Sinorhizobium fredii: one gene and its partner. The protein of the gene in region 2 interacts with the protein of the main gene of each other region in a pairwise test. Links are inferred from orthologs where the notes say so. Each region holds a gene or a part of one and is shown on either strand. Other genes may lie near its edges.

Region 1 (6,435 bases), 2.4 Mb from region 2 along the record:
GCGTTTCACGTGAAACACGCAGCGCTTTCATGCGCTCGGCAGGACTCGCTTTCATTGCGCCGCACGCCTCGCAGCCAACGCACCGCGCTCCTGCCGCCGCAGCCAGGACAGCAGCAGCGACACGGCCGCGGGGGTCATGCCATCGACCTTCATCGCCTGCGCCAAATTGCACGGCCGCTGCTGCGCCAGTTTTTGCTTCAGCTCGTTGGAGAGCCCCGGCAAGTCGCTATAGTCAAAGTCGTCCGGAATCGATGCGCTCTCTTCCCGCCGAACACCGGCGATGTCTGCCGCCTGGCGCTCCATGTAGACGGCATAAGCAGCATCGATCGCGAGCGCTTCGGTGACGCGCCGATCAATTCCTTCGAGCTGCGGCCACAGCGGTTTCAGCCCCTGGATCGTCTGGTCCGGGTAGGAAAGGATTTCGAAGGCTGAACGCCGCTGGCCGTCCTGGTTGAGCTTGAGGCCAAACCGCTTGCCCTCGGTCGGTGTGATCGACAGCGATTGCAGGAGCGTGCGGCCGTTCTCATAGGCACCCCTCCACGATGCAAAGCGGGCCCGGCGCGCCTCCCCGACGCAACCGAGCTCGATGCCGACCGGGGTCAAACGCATGTCGGCATTGTCGGCCCTAAGTGACAGGCGATACTCCGCCCGCGAGGTGAACATCCGATAGGGCTCGCTAATTCCGCGCGAGGTCAAATCGTCGACCATCACGCCAATATAGGAGTCTGTCCGGCTGAAGATGAAGGGCTCCCGGCCCGTCGCTGCCAGCGCGGCGTTGAGCCCGGCGACCAGGCCCTGCGCTCCAGCCTCTTCATAGCCGGTCGTGCCATTGATTTGACCAGCCAAGAACAGCCCAGGCATTTTTCGAACCGCCAACGACAACTTGAGCTCGCGCGGATCCACGTGATCATACTCGATGGCGTAGCCGGGCTGAAGAATCACCACATCCTCGAGGCCAGGAATGGTGCGGATAAAGGCCTCCTGGACTTCCTCCGGCAACGAGGTCGATATGCCGTTGGGATAGACGGTGTCATCGTCCAGCCCTTCGGGTTCGAGGAAGATCTGGTGACCGTCCCGTTCGCCGAAGCGGACGATCTTATCTTCGATCGACGGGCAGTAGCGCGGGCCGACTCCCTCGATCTGACCGGAATACATCGCCGAACGGTGAATGTTGTCGGCAATGATTTTGTGGGTGGCGTCCGTCGTCCGGGTTACGCCGCAATCGATTTGGCGATTGACGATCGTGTCGGTCATGAAGGAGAAGGGCACCGGCTGCTCGTCCGGCCCCTGCCGGCCGACGCGGTCCCAGTCGATCGTCCGGCCGTCCAGCCGCGCGGGTGTGCCGGTCTTCAACCGTCCGAGCGTCAGGCCGGAGCGGGAGAGCGTCTCCGATAAGCCGAGCGACGGCTCTTCGCCGACGCGGCCAGCCGGAACCTTGCGATCGCCAATATGAATCAGCCCCTTGAGGAAAGTCCCCGTGGTCAGTACCACCGAGGCGGCCCTAAGGGCCCTGCCATCCTTCATGATCACGCCGGTGACGGCGTCGCCATCGGTCAGAAGGTCAAAGGCGTCACCTTCGATGACCGTGAGATTTTCAATAGCGCCGATCTCCCGCTGCATCGCTTCGCGATAGAGCCGGCGATCCGCCTGTGTGCGCGGTCCCCGGACCGCAGGCCCCTTGCGCCGATTGAGGAGCCGGAACTGGATGCCGGCGGCATCGGCGACGCGTCCCATCAGTCCGTCGAGGGCGTCGATCTCCCGAACCAAGTGCCCCTTGCCGAGGCCGCCGATCGCCGGGTTACAGGACATCACCCCGATCGTCTCGATTTTGTGGGTAACCAGAGCCGTCTGCGCGCCAAGCCGCGCCGCCGCCGAAGCGGCTTCGCAGCCGGCATGACCTCCGCCAATTACGATGACATCATAGCTCGTCATAGACACTCCCGCGCTCGGGTGTTGATTGTTAATCGCCGTATCCTGTCAAGAAGGTTTCACGTGAAACGAGCTTGCGACCCGCTTCAATCGCACGCCATCTCACTTGCCGATGCAGAACTCCGAGAATATCACGTCGAGCAGGTTCTCGACATCCACCCGACCAGTAATCCGTCCAAGTGCGTCGCCGGCGACGCGCAGCTGCTCAGCTTGGAGATCTGCGCCCTCGGTGACCAAGGCGCGCGCCAGCGCGACGCTGGCCTGTTTCAGGCAATCCACATGACGCTTTCTTGACGGGATTGCAAGTGACGTCCGCCCGGCGAGATCCGGCAGGTGCGCCGTGATTTTTTTCAGCAACTCGCCGATGCCGTCGCCGGTCTTCGTCGACAGAAACACATCCGCCTGACCCGCCCGCCAAATCGTTGCGTTTCGGTCGAACTTGGTAGCAACCCGAATGATCGGAGCTTCATCAGCAATCGGCTCGTTCAAAACAAAGCCGTCCGGTTTTTCCGATAGCAAGAGGATCAAATCGGCGTGTCCGATGACTTCCCTTGCCCGGCGGATGCCTTCACGCTCGACGATCTCGTCCGTCTCCCGCAGCCCGGCCGTGTCGAATAGTTTCACCGAGAATCCGGCTAAGGAAAGGTCGACCGAGATGACGTCACGAGTCGTGCCGGCGATCTCCGTCACGATGGCAATGTCCCGCTTCGCCAGCGTATTGAGAAGGCTCGACTTGCCGGCATTCGGCGCGCCGGCAATGACGATCTTAAGGCCATCGCGAATGATCTCGGCCAGCCCGGCCTTTCCGGTATGGGCGTCGATCTCTGCCTGAAGCTTCTCCACATCCCTCCAGATCGTGTCGCTGACGGAGCCCGGGACATCCTCTTCATCGGCAAAGTCGAGTTCCGCCTCGATCATCGCGCGTGCATGGGTCAGGCGTCGCGCCCAGCCGTGGTAAAGAGCCGATTGACCGCCGCTCGCCTGTTCGATCGCCAGGCGACGCTGCATTTCGGTTTCGGCCGAAATCAGGTCGGCCAGTCCCTCGACCTCGACGAGGTCCAACTTGCCGTTCTGAAAAGCGCGCCGCGAGAATTCGCCAGCGTCTGCGTGCCGCAATCCATCGAACTCGCCAAGCGCCTCGAGGACGGCGTGCACGACGGCTCGCCCGCCATGGAGCTGCAGCTCGCAGCAATCCTCCCCCGTGAACGACGACGGTCCGGGAAAATAGATCAACAGCCCGCTATCGAGCATCTCACCGTTTCGATTCCGAATCGTTCGGAGCGAGGCGGAGCGCGGTTTTGGCAGAGCGCCGCAAAGCTGCACGATCGCACCGGCCGTCGCCGGTCCGCTGATGCGAATGACAGCAATCCCGGCGGGCAGGGCGCCGCTGGAGAGCGCGTAGATAGTGTCCGTGAGCTGCATCGGCTTGTTCGATTTGGTGAGCACACAGGTCAAACCTGTGCGCCGGCGGCGTCTTCCGTCTGTATCGAGGAGCTAACTCTCTCTCCTTGCGCCCGAAACAGACGCAGCTGTCGGCACAGGGAACGGCGCAGACTTATGCATGTCTGGGCGCCGGAATGCAAGTATGGTGGGCCCTCGGAGTCCGGCGCAACGTCGGCATTGTTTCACGTGAATCACCGCCGTGCACGGAAGCCGAAGGTCATCTTGGGTTGCCAACGTCAGATCGGCTCGCTGCCCCTCATAGAAAAAGGCGGGACTCGCGAGTCCCGCCTTGCCACAAGAGTCGCCGCAGACCCGATCAGGTGTTCATCGAATCGAAGAAGTCGCCGTTGGTCTTCGTCTGCTTGAGTTTGTCGATCAGGAACTCGATCGCGTCGGTCGTGCCCATCGGCGCGAGAATGCGACGCAACACAAAGATCTTCTGCAGGTCCTGGCGCGGCACCAGCAGGTCTTCCTTGCGCGTGCCGGACTTCAGGATATCCATGGCCGGGAAGATACGCTTGTCGGCGACCTTGCGGTCAAGGACGATTTCCGAGTTGCCGGTGCCCTTGAACTCTTCAAAGATGACTTCGTCCATGCGGCTGCCCGTGTCGATCAGCGCCGTCGCGATAATCGTCAGCGAGCCGCCTTCCTCGATGTTGCGGGCCGCGCCGAAGAAGCGCTTTGGCCGCTGCAGCGCATTGGCGTCGACACCGCCGGTGAGCACCTTGCCTGATGACGGAACGACGGTGTTGTAGGCACGTCCGAGGCGCGTAATCGAATCGAGCAGAATGACCACATCGCGGCCGTGCTCAACGAGGCGCTTGGCCTTTTCGATCACCATCTCGGCCACCTGCACGTGGCGCGTCGCCGGTTCGTCGAACGTCGAGGAGACGACTTCGCCCTTCACCGAGCGCTGCATGTCGGTCACTTCTTCCGGCCGCTCGTCGATCAGGAGAACGATCAGATAGCATTCCGGGTGATTGGCGGTGATCGAATGGGCGATGTTCTGCAGGAGAACCGTCTTACCGGTACGCGGCGGCGCGACGATCAGGCCGCGCTGGCCCTTGCCGAGCGGCGCCACCAAGTCGATGACCCGGGCAGACAGGTCCTTGGAGGTCGGTACTTCCAGTTCCATCTTGAAGCGCTCATTCGGGTAGAGCGGCGTCAGGTTGTCGAAGTGGACCTTATGGCGGATCTTCTCCGGATCGTCGAAATTGATCGTGTTGACCTTGAGCAGCGCGAAGTAGCGCTCGCCTTCCTTCGGTCCGCGGATCGGCCCCTCGACCGTATCGCCCGTCTTCAACGAGAAGCGGCGAATCTGCGACGGCGAAATGTAGATGTCATCCGGACCGGGCAGGTAATTTGCATTTGCCGACCGAAGAAAGCCAAAGCCGTCCTGAAGGACCTCGACAACGCCTTCCCCGATGATTTCTATTTCTTGCGTGGCCAGATTTTTGAGGATGGCGAACATCAGCTCCTGCTTGCGCATGGTGCTGGCGTTCTCGACCTCGAGCTCTTCGGCAAAGGCCAGGAGATCCGTCGGCGTCTTGTTCTTGAGGTCTTGAAGCTTCATTTCAGCCATGAAGAGTCCATGTCTTGTAGGGGAATGGGAGAGGCGTGATTTTCGTAAGGGAGCTGCGAGGGGAAGGGGGCAGGCTCTAAACTTCGTCACAGGCCTTGGGGATGAAGGAGATGCGCGAAAATAGCGATTCACGTGGAACGCCGCAAGGGGGCGCAGCAATTTAGCGGCAACTATTGCAGCTGCGAATCGTTTGAATTCAGAATGGTTTCACGACGGCGAGGATAACGATGACGATCATCAACAGCGTCGGAGCCTCGTTCATCAGCCTCCAGTAGCGGGCGGTCCTTCGATTCACGTCTCGCTCAAAGTCGGAGACCGCCCGGCTAAAATGCATATGCACCAGCGTCAGCAGAAAGACGCAGAAAAGCTTCGCGTGAAGCCAGCCGCCGCTAAACCCGTAGACGCTCCAGGCGAGATAGAGGCCGAGCAGCCAGGCGATCATCATCGCCGGGTTCATGATGACCTTCAGAAGCCGCCGCTCCATCGTCTTGAAGGTCTCGGACTGCGCCGACCCCGGCACGGCGTCGGTGTGATAGATGAAGAGCCGCGGCATATAGAGCAGCGCCGCCATCCAGGAGATCACTGCGATGATGTGGAACGCCTTGATCCAGAGATACAGATCGTCCGGCTGCCCGATGAAGAGCGCCGCCAGCAGCGCGACGAAGATCAAAAGGGCGGCGATCGCGCGTAGCCGCGCCCGCCTTCCGAGCGCGCTATCGGTTTGCCGCTCGATCATCCCCTGATCCCACGAACGCGCGCCACCAGGGCCGCGACGTTCTCCGGGTCCGCCTCCGGCGTGATGCCGTGGCCGAGATTGAAGATCAACGGCCCGTTGCCGAGCGCATCGAGAATGCGGTCGATGCCGTTTTCCATGGCCGACCCGCCGGCAACGACCCGCATCGGATCGAGATTGCCCTGGACCGGTCCGTCCCTCTGCAATTCTGCGGCAAAGGACAGCGGCACCGTCCAGTCGAGGCCGATCGCGTCCGCCCCGGTCAAGCGGCGATAGTCCTTGAGCAGCAGGCCCGCACCCTTTGCAAAGGCGATGATTTTCGCGGAAGGCCGGCGGGCCCGCACCGATGATATCATCCGCCGCACCGGCTCCACGGCAAAGCGGGCGAACTCGTCCTCGCCGAGCACGCCTGCCCAGGAATCGAAGACCTGCACCGCATCGGCGCCGGCATCGATCTGCTCGACGAGATAGTCGGCCGAGATATCGGCAAGGAACGCCAGAAGCTGCTCGAAGGCCTTCGGATCACGGTAGGCAAAGAGCCGCGCCGGCGCCTGGTCCGGCGTGCCGCGGCCGGCGATCATATAGGTCGCAACCGTCCACGGGGCCCCGCAGAAGCCGAGCAGCGTCGTCTCCTGAGGCAATTCCCGCCGGAGCCGAGAGACGGTTTCAAAGACGGGAGCCAGATGGTTCAAGACCTGATCGGCCTTGAGGCTTGCTATGCCGTCGGTGTCGATCGGATCCATCCGCG
Region 2 (8,220 bases):
AGAACCGCCGCCAGAAGACGCGCCGCGCCACGCCGCGCGGGATGAGGCGATCGACCGCCTCGCGGTAGCTCGCGGCTAGCGTCGCCACGATCCCAAGCGAGGGCGACAGCAACTGGTCGATCTGGGCGCGAATCATCTGCGCCAGAACGGGCCCTGCCCCTTCCGTGCCGATGGCGATGGCGACGGGGGCACGGTTGACCAGCGCCGGCGTCAGGAAATCGCAATAGTCGGGCTGGTCGACGGCATTGGCCGGGACCTTGCGCTCGCGTGCCGCGGTCACGATCACCCGGTCGGCAGCCGCATCGCCGGTCGCCGCAAAGACCAGTGCGGCGCCTTCGACCTGATGATCGGCAAAGGCTTCGCGAACCGTCTCGATCCCCTTGTCCTCCAGGAAAGCCGCAAAAGCCGGCTCCGGATGATCCGCATAGGCGAGGATACGCGCCTCGGTGTTCAAAAGCAGCCGAACCTTGGCGAAGGCCTCGTCCCCATTGCCGAATACCGCCACGCTCTTCTGAGCGACGCGGAAAAATGCCGGGAAAACGGATAATTGCTGCGACATATCGAGGGGACGGCTCCTTCTACAGGCTGCGGCGAATATCCCTCATAGCCGCAGACAATTGAAGAAACAGAAATTTCTATGGCTTTCCGGCCACGTATTGTTTTGCTCGGTAGCCAATCTTTTTGAGCAAATATCTCCGGAGGATGATTGCGAACCACAGCGGCGCCGCCATTGCGCCGACCGCCGAACCTCCGTTAAATGCCCGCAGACATTTCCCGGGGAGTGCCAGGATGAAGACATCCGAACTGGCCGAGCGGCTGCTGGCGGTCATCGAAAACGACATACTCCCGCTGACGGAGAAGGGGGTGGCGGCCGGCAACAAGGTGTTCGGTGCGGCGATCCTGCGCAAGGCCGATTTCTCGCTCGTGCTGGCCGAGACCAACAACGAGACCGAAAATCCGCTGTGGCATGGCGAGGTCCATACGCTGAAGCGCTTCTACGAGATGGCGGAGAAGCCCGACACGCGCGAGCTCATCTTCTTGTCAACGCACGAGCCCTGCTCCATGTGCCTCTCGGCAATCACCTGGGCCGGCTTCGACAATTTCTACTACTTCTTCAGCCACGAGGATTCGCGCGACAGCTTCTCGATTCCGCACGACCTGAAGATCCTCAAGGAAGTCTTCCGGCTTGAACCGGGCGGCTACGCCCGGGAAAATGCCTTCTGGAAGTCGGCCTCGATCGCGGCCCTCATGCGGGATGTCGATCCAGAGACGACAAAGAGGCTCGCGGCACAGGATGCTCGGATCCGCGAGCGCTACAATCGCCTGTCGGCCGCCTATCAGGCGGACAAAGACAACAACGCCATACCGCTGAACTGAGTCCAATGGAACCTTCTCGCGATATTCAACGCCTCATCGACATCATGGCAGCACTTCGCGACCCGAAGACCGGCTGCCCGTGGGACATCGTCCAGACCTTCGAGACGATCAAGCCCTACACGATCGAGGAAGCCTACGAGGTCGCCGACGCGATCGAGCGCCGCGACATGGACGATCTTTGCGACGAGCTCGGAGACCTGCTGCTGCAGGTGGTCTATCACGCGCAAATGGCGGAAGAGGTCGGCGACTTCTCCTTCGGCGACGTAGTGGAAGCCGTCACCCGCAAGATGATCCGCCGCCATCCGCATGTCTTTGCACGGTCGGATGCCGATACGCCAAAGGCGGTCAAGCTGCAATGGGACGAGATCAAACAGGCCGAGAAGGCGGATCGGCGCGCGCGCCGGATGCGGCGCGGCCTGCCGCTGGAAGAGAAGTCCGGCCATCTCGGTTCAGTGCAGCGCAGCTTTCCGGCACTCGTTGAGGCGCTCAAGCTTCAGGAGCGCGCAGCCAAGGTGGGTTTCGACTGGTCGGAGCCGGCACCGATTCTCGACAAGGTCGAGGAGGAAATCGGCGAGCTGCGCCAGGCGCTGAAGGATGGCGACCGACGAAAGATTGCGGACGAACTCGGCGACCTGATCTTCGCACTGGTCAACATCGGCCGCCATATTGGTACCGATCCTGAAATGGCGCTGCGCGGCACGAACACGAAATTCCGGCGCCGGTTCAGCCATATCGAGCAGGAACTGCATGCCTGCGGCGAGACGCTGGATGCCGCATCGCTGGAGCGGATGGAAGAACTCTGGCAGGCGGCAAAGGCGATTGAGAGGCAATTGACGTAGCGGCATGCCGTGAGGTCAAGCTTCCCAATCTTCCGCAACTGGCTTGGGCCCGTTTCCTAGCCGTCTTTCAAGCTCGGCCGCCTCGGACTCTGTCAAGCGCAGGTCAAGGCTGATCCTTCCGTCTTCGAGATCGTCGCGGCCATCGACGATCGCGTGCTCATAGATCCAGGGCAAGAGCTGCAACTGGTCCAATCCCAAGGCGACAGTGCACTCGGTCAGCACGCCTGAAAGACGACGGCCGATTTCAGCGAGCAGATCGTCGACACCTTCGCCGGTGATCGCCGAAACGGCGACGGTGTTGTCGGTGCCCGCCGCTTTGTTCACCAGTGCCTCGCGCACCTCCGGCTCGAGCCTGTCGATCTTGTTCCAGACCTCGACGATGCGCTCGGAGCCTTCCTTCTCGTCGATGCCGAGATCGGCCAGGATACGCAGCACATCGCCTGCCTGCGCTTGATTGTCCGGGTCCGAGAGATCGCGGACATGCAGAATGAGGTCTGCCTCGAGTACTTCTTCCAACGTCGCGCGGAAGGCGGCGACGAGGTGCGTCGGCAGGTCCGAGATGAAACCGACGGTATCGGACAGAATGACCATTCGGCCATGCGGCAGCTTCAGCCGCCGCAGCGTCGGATCTAGCGTCGCAAAGAGCATGTCTTCGGCCAGCACGCCCGCGCCGGTCATCCGGTTGAAGAGCGTCGACTTGCCTGCATTGGTGTAGCCGACCAGCGCCACGATCGGGTGCGGTACCTTCTTGCGCTTCGAACGATGCAACTGACGCGTCCGGCGCACCTGCTCCAGCTCGCGCTCCAGCCGCACGATCCTTTCCTGCAGCAGCCGACGGTCGGCTTCGATCTGCGTTTCGCCCGGACCGCCCATGAAGCCCGCGCCCCCGCGCTGGCGCTCAAGGTGGGTCCAGCTTCGAACCAGCCTGCCCTTCTGGTAGTTCAGATGGGCGAGATCGACCTGAAGCGTGCCCTCCTTGGTGGAGGCGCGCCGGCCAAAAATTTCGAGAATGAGCCCGGTCCGGTCGATGACCTTGGCGTTCCATTCCTTCTCGAGATTGCGCTGCTGCACCGGCGTCAGCGGGTGATCGACGATAACGAGGCCCGCATCCTTCTCGTTGAGGATATGGCCGATCTCCTCGATCTTGCCGCTGCCGAGCAGGGTGCCGGGCTTCGGTTGCGCCACGGGAACGATCGTGCCGTGCACGACATCGAGATCGATGGCGAGCGCAAGCCCCGTGGCCTCTTCAAGCCGGCTCTCGTCCGAGCGCGTGCTGACCGCTGCCACATCAGCGGCCGGCTTGCCCGTCTTCTTCAAGACCGGCACGACGACGACGGCGCGCATGTCGTCGCGGCGCTTCTCAAGCTCCGGTATGATCGACGACGGCGATTTCGAATTGCGTTTGGTAATGGTCCTCAGGTCCCGTCAGGATGCCACTTCCTCATTCTCGAACATCTGCAGAGGCTGGCCCGGCATGATGGTCGAGATGGCGTGCTTGTAGACGAGTTGAGAATGGCCGTCACGGCGCAACAGGACGCAGAAATTGTCAAAAGATGTCACAACACCCGTCAGTTTCACGCCATTGATAAGGAAAATGGTCAAGGAAATTTTTTGCTTGCGAACCGTATTAAGAAAAAGATCCTGCAAGTTTTGAGAACGTTCCGCCATCGCGCCGCTTCTTTCTTATTTGCCGGCTTTGGCGCCGGTGCATTTTGTCAAATTTGCGATCAGACGTGTCACAGAAGCCTTCCCCCGACACCTCTTGAAGTTTGGTATCAAATCGCCGTCTTTTCCGCAACGTCGAAAAAGGCTTCACGAATATTCTGTGCTATGCTTCCCGGATGGCCGTTGCCGATCGGCTTTCCATCGATCGATACGACCGGAAAGCAGATGCTCGTGGCAGCGGTGACGAACACTTCCCGTGCGGCAAGCATTTCCTCGACAGAGAAGGCCTTCTCCTCGATCTTCAGGCCGAGCGGCTTTGCCACGTCCATCAGTGTCGTACGCGTGATGCCGCGCAGGATGCCGTGCTCGGCCGGGCGCGTGCGCAGCGTCCCCTTGCCGTCGACGATCCAGACATTCGTCGCCGCCCCTTCCTTGACCGTGCCGTCCGCGTCGACGAAAATCGCCTCTTGCGCGCCGACTTCCTTCGCCCTTTGGCGAGCGAGGACGTTCGGAAGCAGGCCGACCGTCTTGATGTCCACCCGGTCCCAGCGGTTTTCCGGCACCGTAATCGCGGCAATGCCTTCGGCATTCTTCCTGGCGATCGCGGCGGCATCGGTGCGCTTAGCCGTGACGACGACAGAGGGTGGCGTGCCCTTGGCCGGGAACACATGATCGCGCCGGGCGACGCCCCGCGTCACCTGAAGATAGAAGAGCCCGTTGAGGACGCGGTTGCGCCGCAGCACCTCGCGAATGACCTGGATCAGCGCAGCCCGGCTCATCGGCCAGTCCATCCTGAGTTCACTCAGCGACCGGTCGAGGCGGTCGAGGTGACGGCTGAGATCGACAATGAAGCCGTGCCGCACCTCACAGACCTCGTAGACGCCATCGGCAAACTGGAAGCCGCGGTCCTCCACATGGATCGCGGCTTCGGAATGCGGGATATAGGCGCCGTTCACATAGGCGGTTCTTGGCATGGAGCTTCGCGGCCTCAGACGCCCAGCGACTTCAGCTTGCGATGCAGCGCCGAGCGCTCCATGCCGACGAATTCCGCCGTGCGGGAGATGTTTCCGCCGAAGCGGTTGATCTGGGCGATCAGATAATCCCGTTCGAACATTTCGCGCGCCTCGCGCAGCGGCAGGGTCATGATGTGCTGGTCGCCCTTGGCGGAAATCTTCGGCAGCGTGTCGCCCACCTCGTTCGGCAGCATGTCGGCACTGATCGGCGTATCCGGGCCGTCGCTGCGGGCGAGGATCATCAGGCGTTCGATGTTGTTGCGCAACTGGCGGATATTGCCCGGCCAGTCATGCGCCTGGAGCACGGCAAGCGCATCCTCGCCGATCTTGCGCGGCCGGATGCCGGCATGTTCGCTCACCTGGCGCATGAACATGTCGACAAGGAAAGGAATATCCTCGCGCCGCTCGGCGAGCGCCGGAACGCGGACGGGAATAACGGCAAGCCGGTGATAAAGGTCCTCCCGGAAGAGGCCCTCGGCGATCATGTTCTCAAGATTGTAGGCGGTCGAGGAAATGATACGCACGTCCACCTTGACGCGTTTCGAGCCGCCGACGCGCTCGAACTGCTGATCGACGAGCACGCGCAGGATCTTGTTCTGCGTCTCGCGCGGCATTTCGCCGACCTCGTCGAGATAGAGGATGCCGCCATGGGCCTCCTCGAGCGCGCCGGTGCGACGCGGCTGACCCGCGGTGCCCTCGGTGCCGAAAAGCGCGATTTCCATGCGGTCCGGCGTGATCGCGGCCGCATTCAAGGCGACGAAAGGACCGGTGGAACGCGTCGACTTGCGATGGATCATGCGCGCCACCAGTTCCTTGCCGGAACCGGAGGGTCCTTGGATCATGATGCGGCTGTTGGTCGGGGCGACCTTCTCGATCGTCTGGCGCAGCTGCGACACCGCGACCGAAGTGCCGATGAGCTCCACCGGATCGCCCGACCGCTTCTTGAGTTCCGACACTTCGCGCTTGAGCTTGGAATTCTCGAGCGCCCGCTCGGCAATCAGGATCAGCCGATCGGCCTTGAACGGCTTCTCGATGAAGTCGTAAGCGCCGCGCTTGATCGCGGAAACAGCCGTCTCGATGTTGCCGTGGCCGGAAATCATCACCACCGGCAGGTCCGGATGACGGCTCTTGATCTCGTCCAGCAGCGCCAGCCCGTCCAGCCGGCTGCCTTGCATCCAGATGTCCAGGAAGATGAGCCGCGGCACGCGGTCGTTGATCGCCGCAAGCGCGCTGTCGCTGTCGAAGGCCGTCCGCGTCTCGTGGCCTTCGTCCGACAGGATGCCCGAGACGATCTCGCGGATATCTTCCTCATCATCCACAACCAGAATATCAGCCGCCATTGGTATTACCCTTATCCTTCACAGTCTCATCGCCCCCGGTTTCGCCGGCGGGCGGCAGGATCACGCGGATCATCGCCCCGACACCGCCGTCGAAATCCGCCGGTGCATCGTGCAATTCCAATTGTCCGCCGTGGTCCTCGATGATTTTCTTGACGATAGCGAGACCCAGCCCCGTGCCTTTCTCTCGCATCGTCATGTATGGCTCCAAAATCCGGTGCCGGTTTTCGGTGGGGAGCCCCTTGCCGTTGTCGACAACGTCGACGACGAAGCGCCCGGTCGCGTCGTCGCGACGGGAGCGAACCAAGATCGTCGGCGCACCGCGCGCCGCCTCGGCCGGGACCGCCTCGATCGCCTCAACCGCATTCTTGACGACATTGCCAAAGGCCTGGCCGAGCATGCGCCCGTCGAACTGGCCCTCGAGCGCCTCGTCGCCGAAGTCGCGGATGAAGGTGATGTGGTTGTTGCCCATTTCGCGCAGGAAGACGGCGTCCTTGAGGATCGAGCGCAGGTCCGACTTTTCCTTCGTCGGTTTCGGCATGCGCGCGAAGGCTGAGAACTCGTCGACCATCCGGCCGATGTCTTCCACCTGGCGCACGATCGTATCGGTGCACTGGTCGAATACGGCCTTGTCCTGCTGGTCGATCTGCCTGCCGTAGCGCCGTTTGAGGCGTTCGGCGGAAAGCTGGATGGGCGTCAGCGGATTCTTGATCTCATGGGCGATACGCCGTGCCACGTCCGCCCAGGCGGTCGAGCGCTGGGCAATGACCAGATCGGTGATGTCGTCGATCGTGATGACGTAGGAGCCTTGCGAGCCCTCGCCCTCTTCCCGGGTCACCTGAACGTTCAGCGTGCGCTCGGTTCCGCCGCGCATGATGTTGATCTGTTTACGGTAGTCGTTGCGATAGCGGCTTTCCGCCTCGACCAGCACCTCCTCGATCTCCGGCGCCACCTCGCGAAGGCTGGCGCCGAGCAGTCCCGGAGCCGATTTCCGCAGGAATTCCTCCGACGAGGGATTGGCGATCGTGATGCGCCGGTCCCGGCCGACGCCGATCACGGCCGCGGTGACGCCGGAAAGCACGGCCTCGATGAAGCGGCGGCGCTGATCGACCTCGTCCTTGGCGACCAGGATCTGGTCCTGCTGCGTCCGGATCTCGCTGACCATCTTGTTGAAGGTGCGCGAGAGATTGCCGACGTCGCCGTCGACGGCACGCACCGGCACGACCACGTCGAGATTGCCGGAGGCGACGCTGTCGGCCGCGCCGATCAGTTGCCGAATCGGCCGGACGATGCGGTCGGCAACGGCTATTGCCGTCCAGATCGCCGCCAGAAGCACGATCAGCGCGAAGCCGATGTAAAGGACACCGAAGGCGATCTGCAACGAGGTGCGTCCCGCCTCAAGCGCCTTGTACTCGGCGGTGTTCTCCTCCATCAGCCGCATGGAGCGCATGACTTCGGGATCGACGTTGCGAAGCGTATAGAGGTAGATGCCGGGGAAATTCTCCAGCGGAACGACCGCTCCGACGAGATTGGTGACGCCGGGGGGGATAAGCGTCGGCTGGCCCGCGACGGTGCTCTTCAACGCGTCCTGCGGGATGGCAGGCAAGGGCCGTTCGGTCGAGATATTGGCCTGGAGGATGGCGCTGCCGTCGGCGCGAACGAGGAAGGCGCCGAGCATGCCGCGCCCCCTCGCCTGACGCGTCATCAGTTCGGTGAAGCCGGTGCGGTCGAGGGCGTAAAGCTGCCGGTTGCGCTCGAGGTCGTTGGCCATCGAGACCGTCTGGCCTTGAAGGTAGCTGGCATTCTCCAGGACATAGGCCTGGGCGACGTTCAGCGAGGAGCGCACGATCGCCTGGGTGCGCAGCGAGAACCAGCGGTCGAGGCCGACATCGAGGGTGATGCTGGCGAAAATCGCGACGAGGATGGCCGGCGTGATCGCGACGATCGAAAACAGAGCAACGATGCGCACATGCAGCCGCGCCGCCGCCC

The links.
Region 1: the proteins of hfq (region 2) and rho interact in binary tests that used the Escherichia coli proteins (3 or more experiments, as listed by UniProt). The link is inferred for Sinorhizobium fredii from one-to-one orthologs.

The regions. Positions count from the first base shown.
Region 1 is NZ_CP024307.1:3,960,357-3,966,791, forward strand. Bases 2,822-5,796 are described here. They hold rho (transcription termination factor Rho), read right to left. Parts: upstream 4,955-5,796; coding sequence 3,689-4,954; downstream 2,822-3,688. Other genes in these bases: mnmE (tRNA uridine-5-carboxymethylaminomethyl(34) synthesis GTPase MnmE), read right to left, coding at 2,822-3,351; hemJ (protoporphyrinogen oxidase HemJ), read right to left, coding at 5,151-5,690. Also shown: 16S rRNA (guanine(527)-N(7))-methyltransferase RsmG, read right to left, coding at 1-55; tRNA uridine-5-carboxymethylaminomethyl(34) synthesis enzyme MnmG, read right to left, coding at 52-1,932; more of mnmE, read right to left, coding at 2,032-2,821. UniProt on the Escherichia coli protein: Facilitates transcription termination by a mechanism that involves Rho binding to the nascent RNA, activation of Rho's RNA-dependent ATPase activity, and release of the mRNA from the DNA template.
Region 2 is NZ_CP024307.1:1,590,307-1,598,526, reverse strand. What follows is about bases 2,264-4,928. They hold hfq (RNA chaperone Hfq), read right to left. Parts: upstream 3,885-4,928; coding sequence 3,642-3,884; downstream 2,264-3,641. Other genes in these bases: ntrX (two-component system response regulator NtrX), read right to left, coding at 4,870-4,928; NXT3_RS07770 (D-amino-acid transaminase), read right to left, coding at 3,992-4,855; hflX (GTPase HflX), read right to left, coding at 2,264-3,560. In the rest of the region: siroheme synthase CysG, read right to left, coding at 1-559; NXT3_RS07790 (deaminase), read left to right, coding at 790-1,377; mazG (nucleoside triphosphate pyrophosphohydrolase), read left to right, coding at 1,383-2,216; more of hflX, read right to left, coding at 2,232-2,263; more of ntrX, read right to left, coding at 4,929-6,234; NXT3_RS07760 (sensor histidine kinase NtrY-like), read right to left, coding at 6,224-8,220. UniProt on the Escherichia coli protein: RNA chaperone that binds small regulatory RNA (sRNAs) and mRNAs to facilitate mRNA translational regulation in response to envelope stress, environmental stress and changes in metabolite concentrations.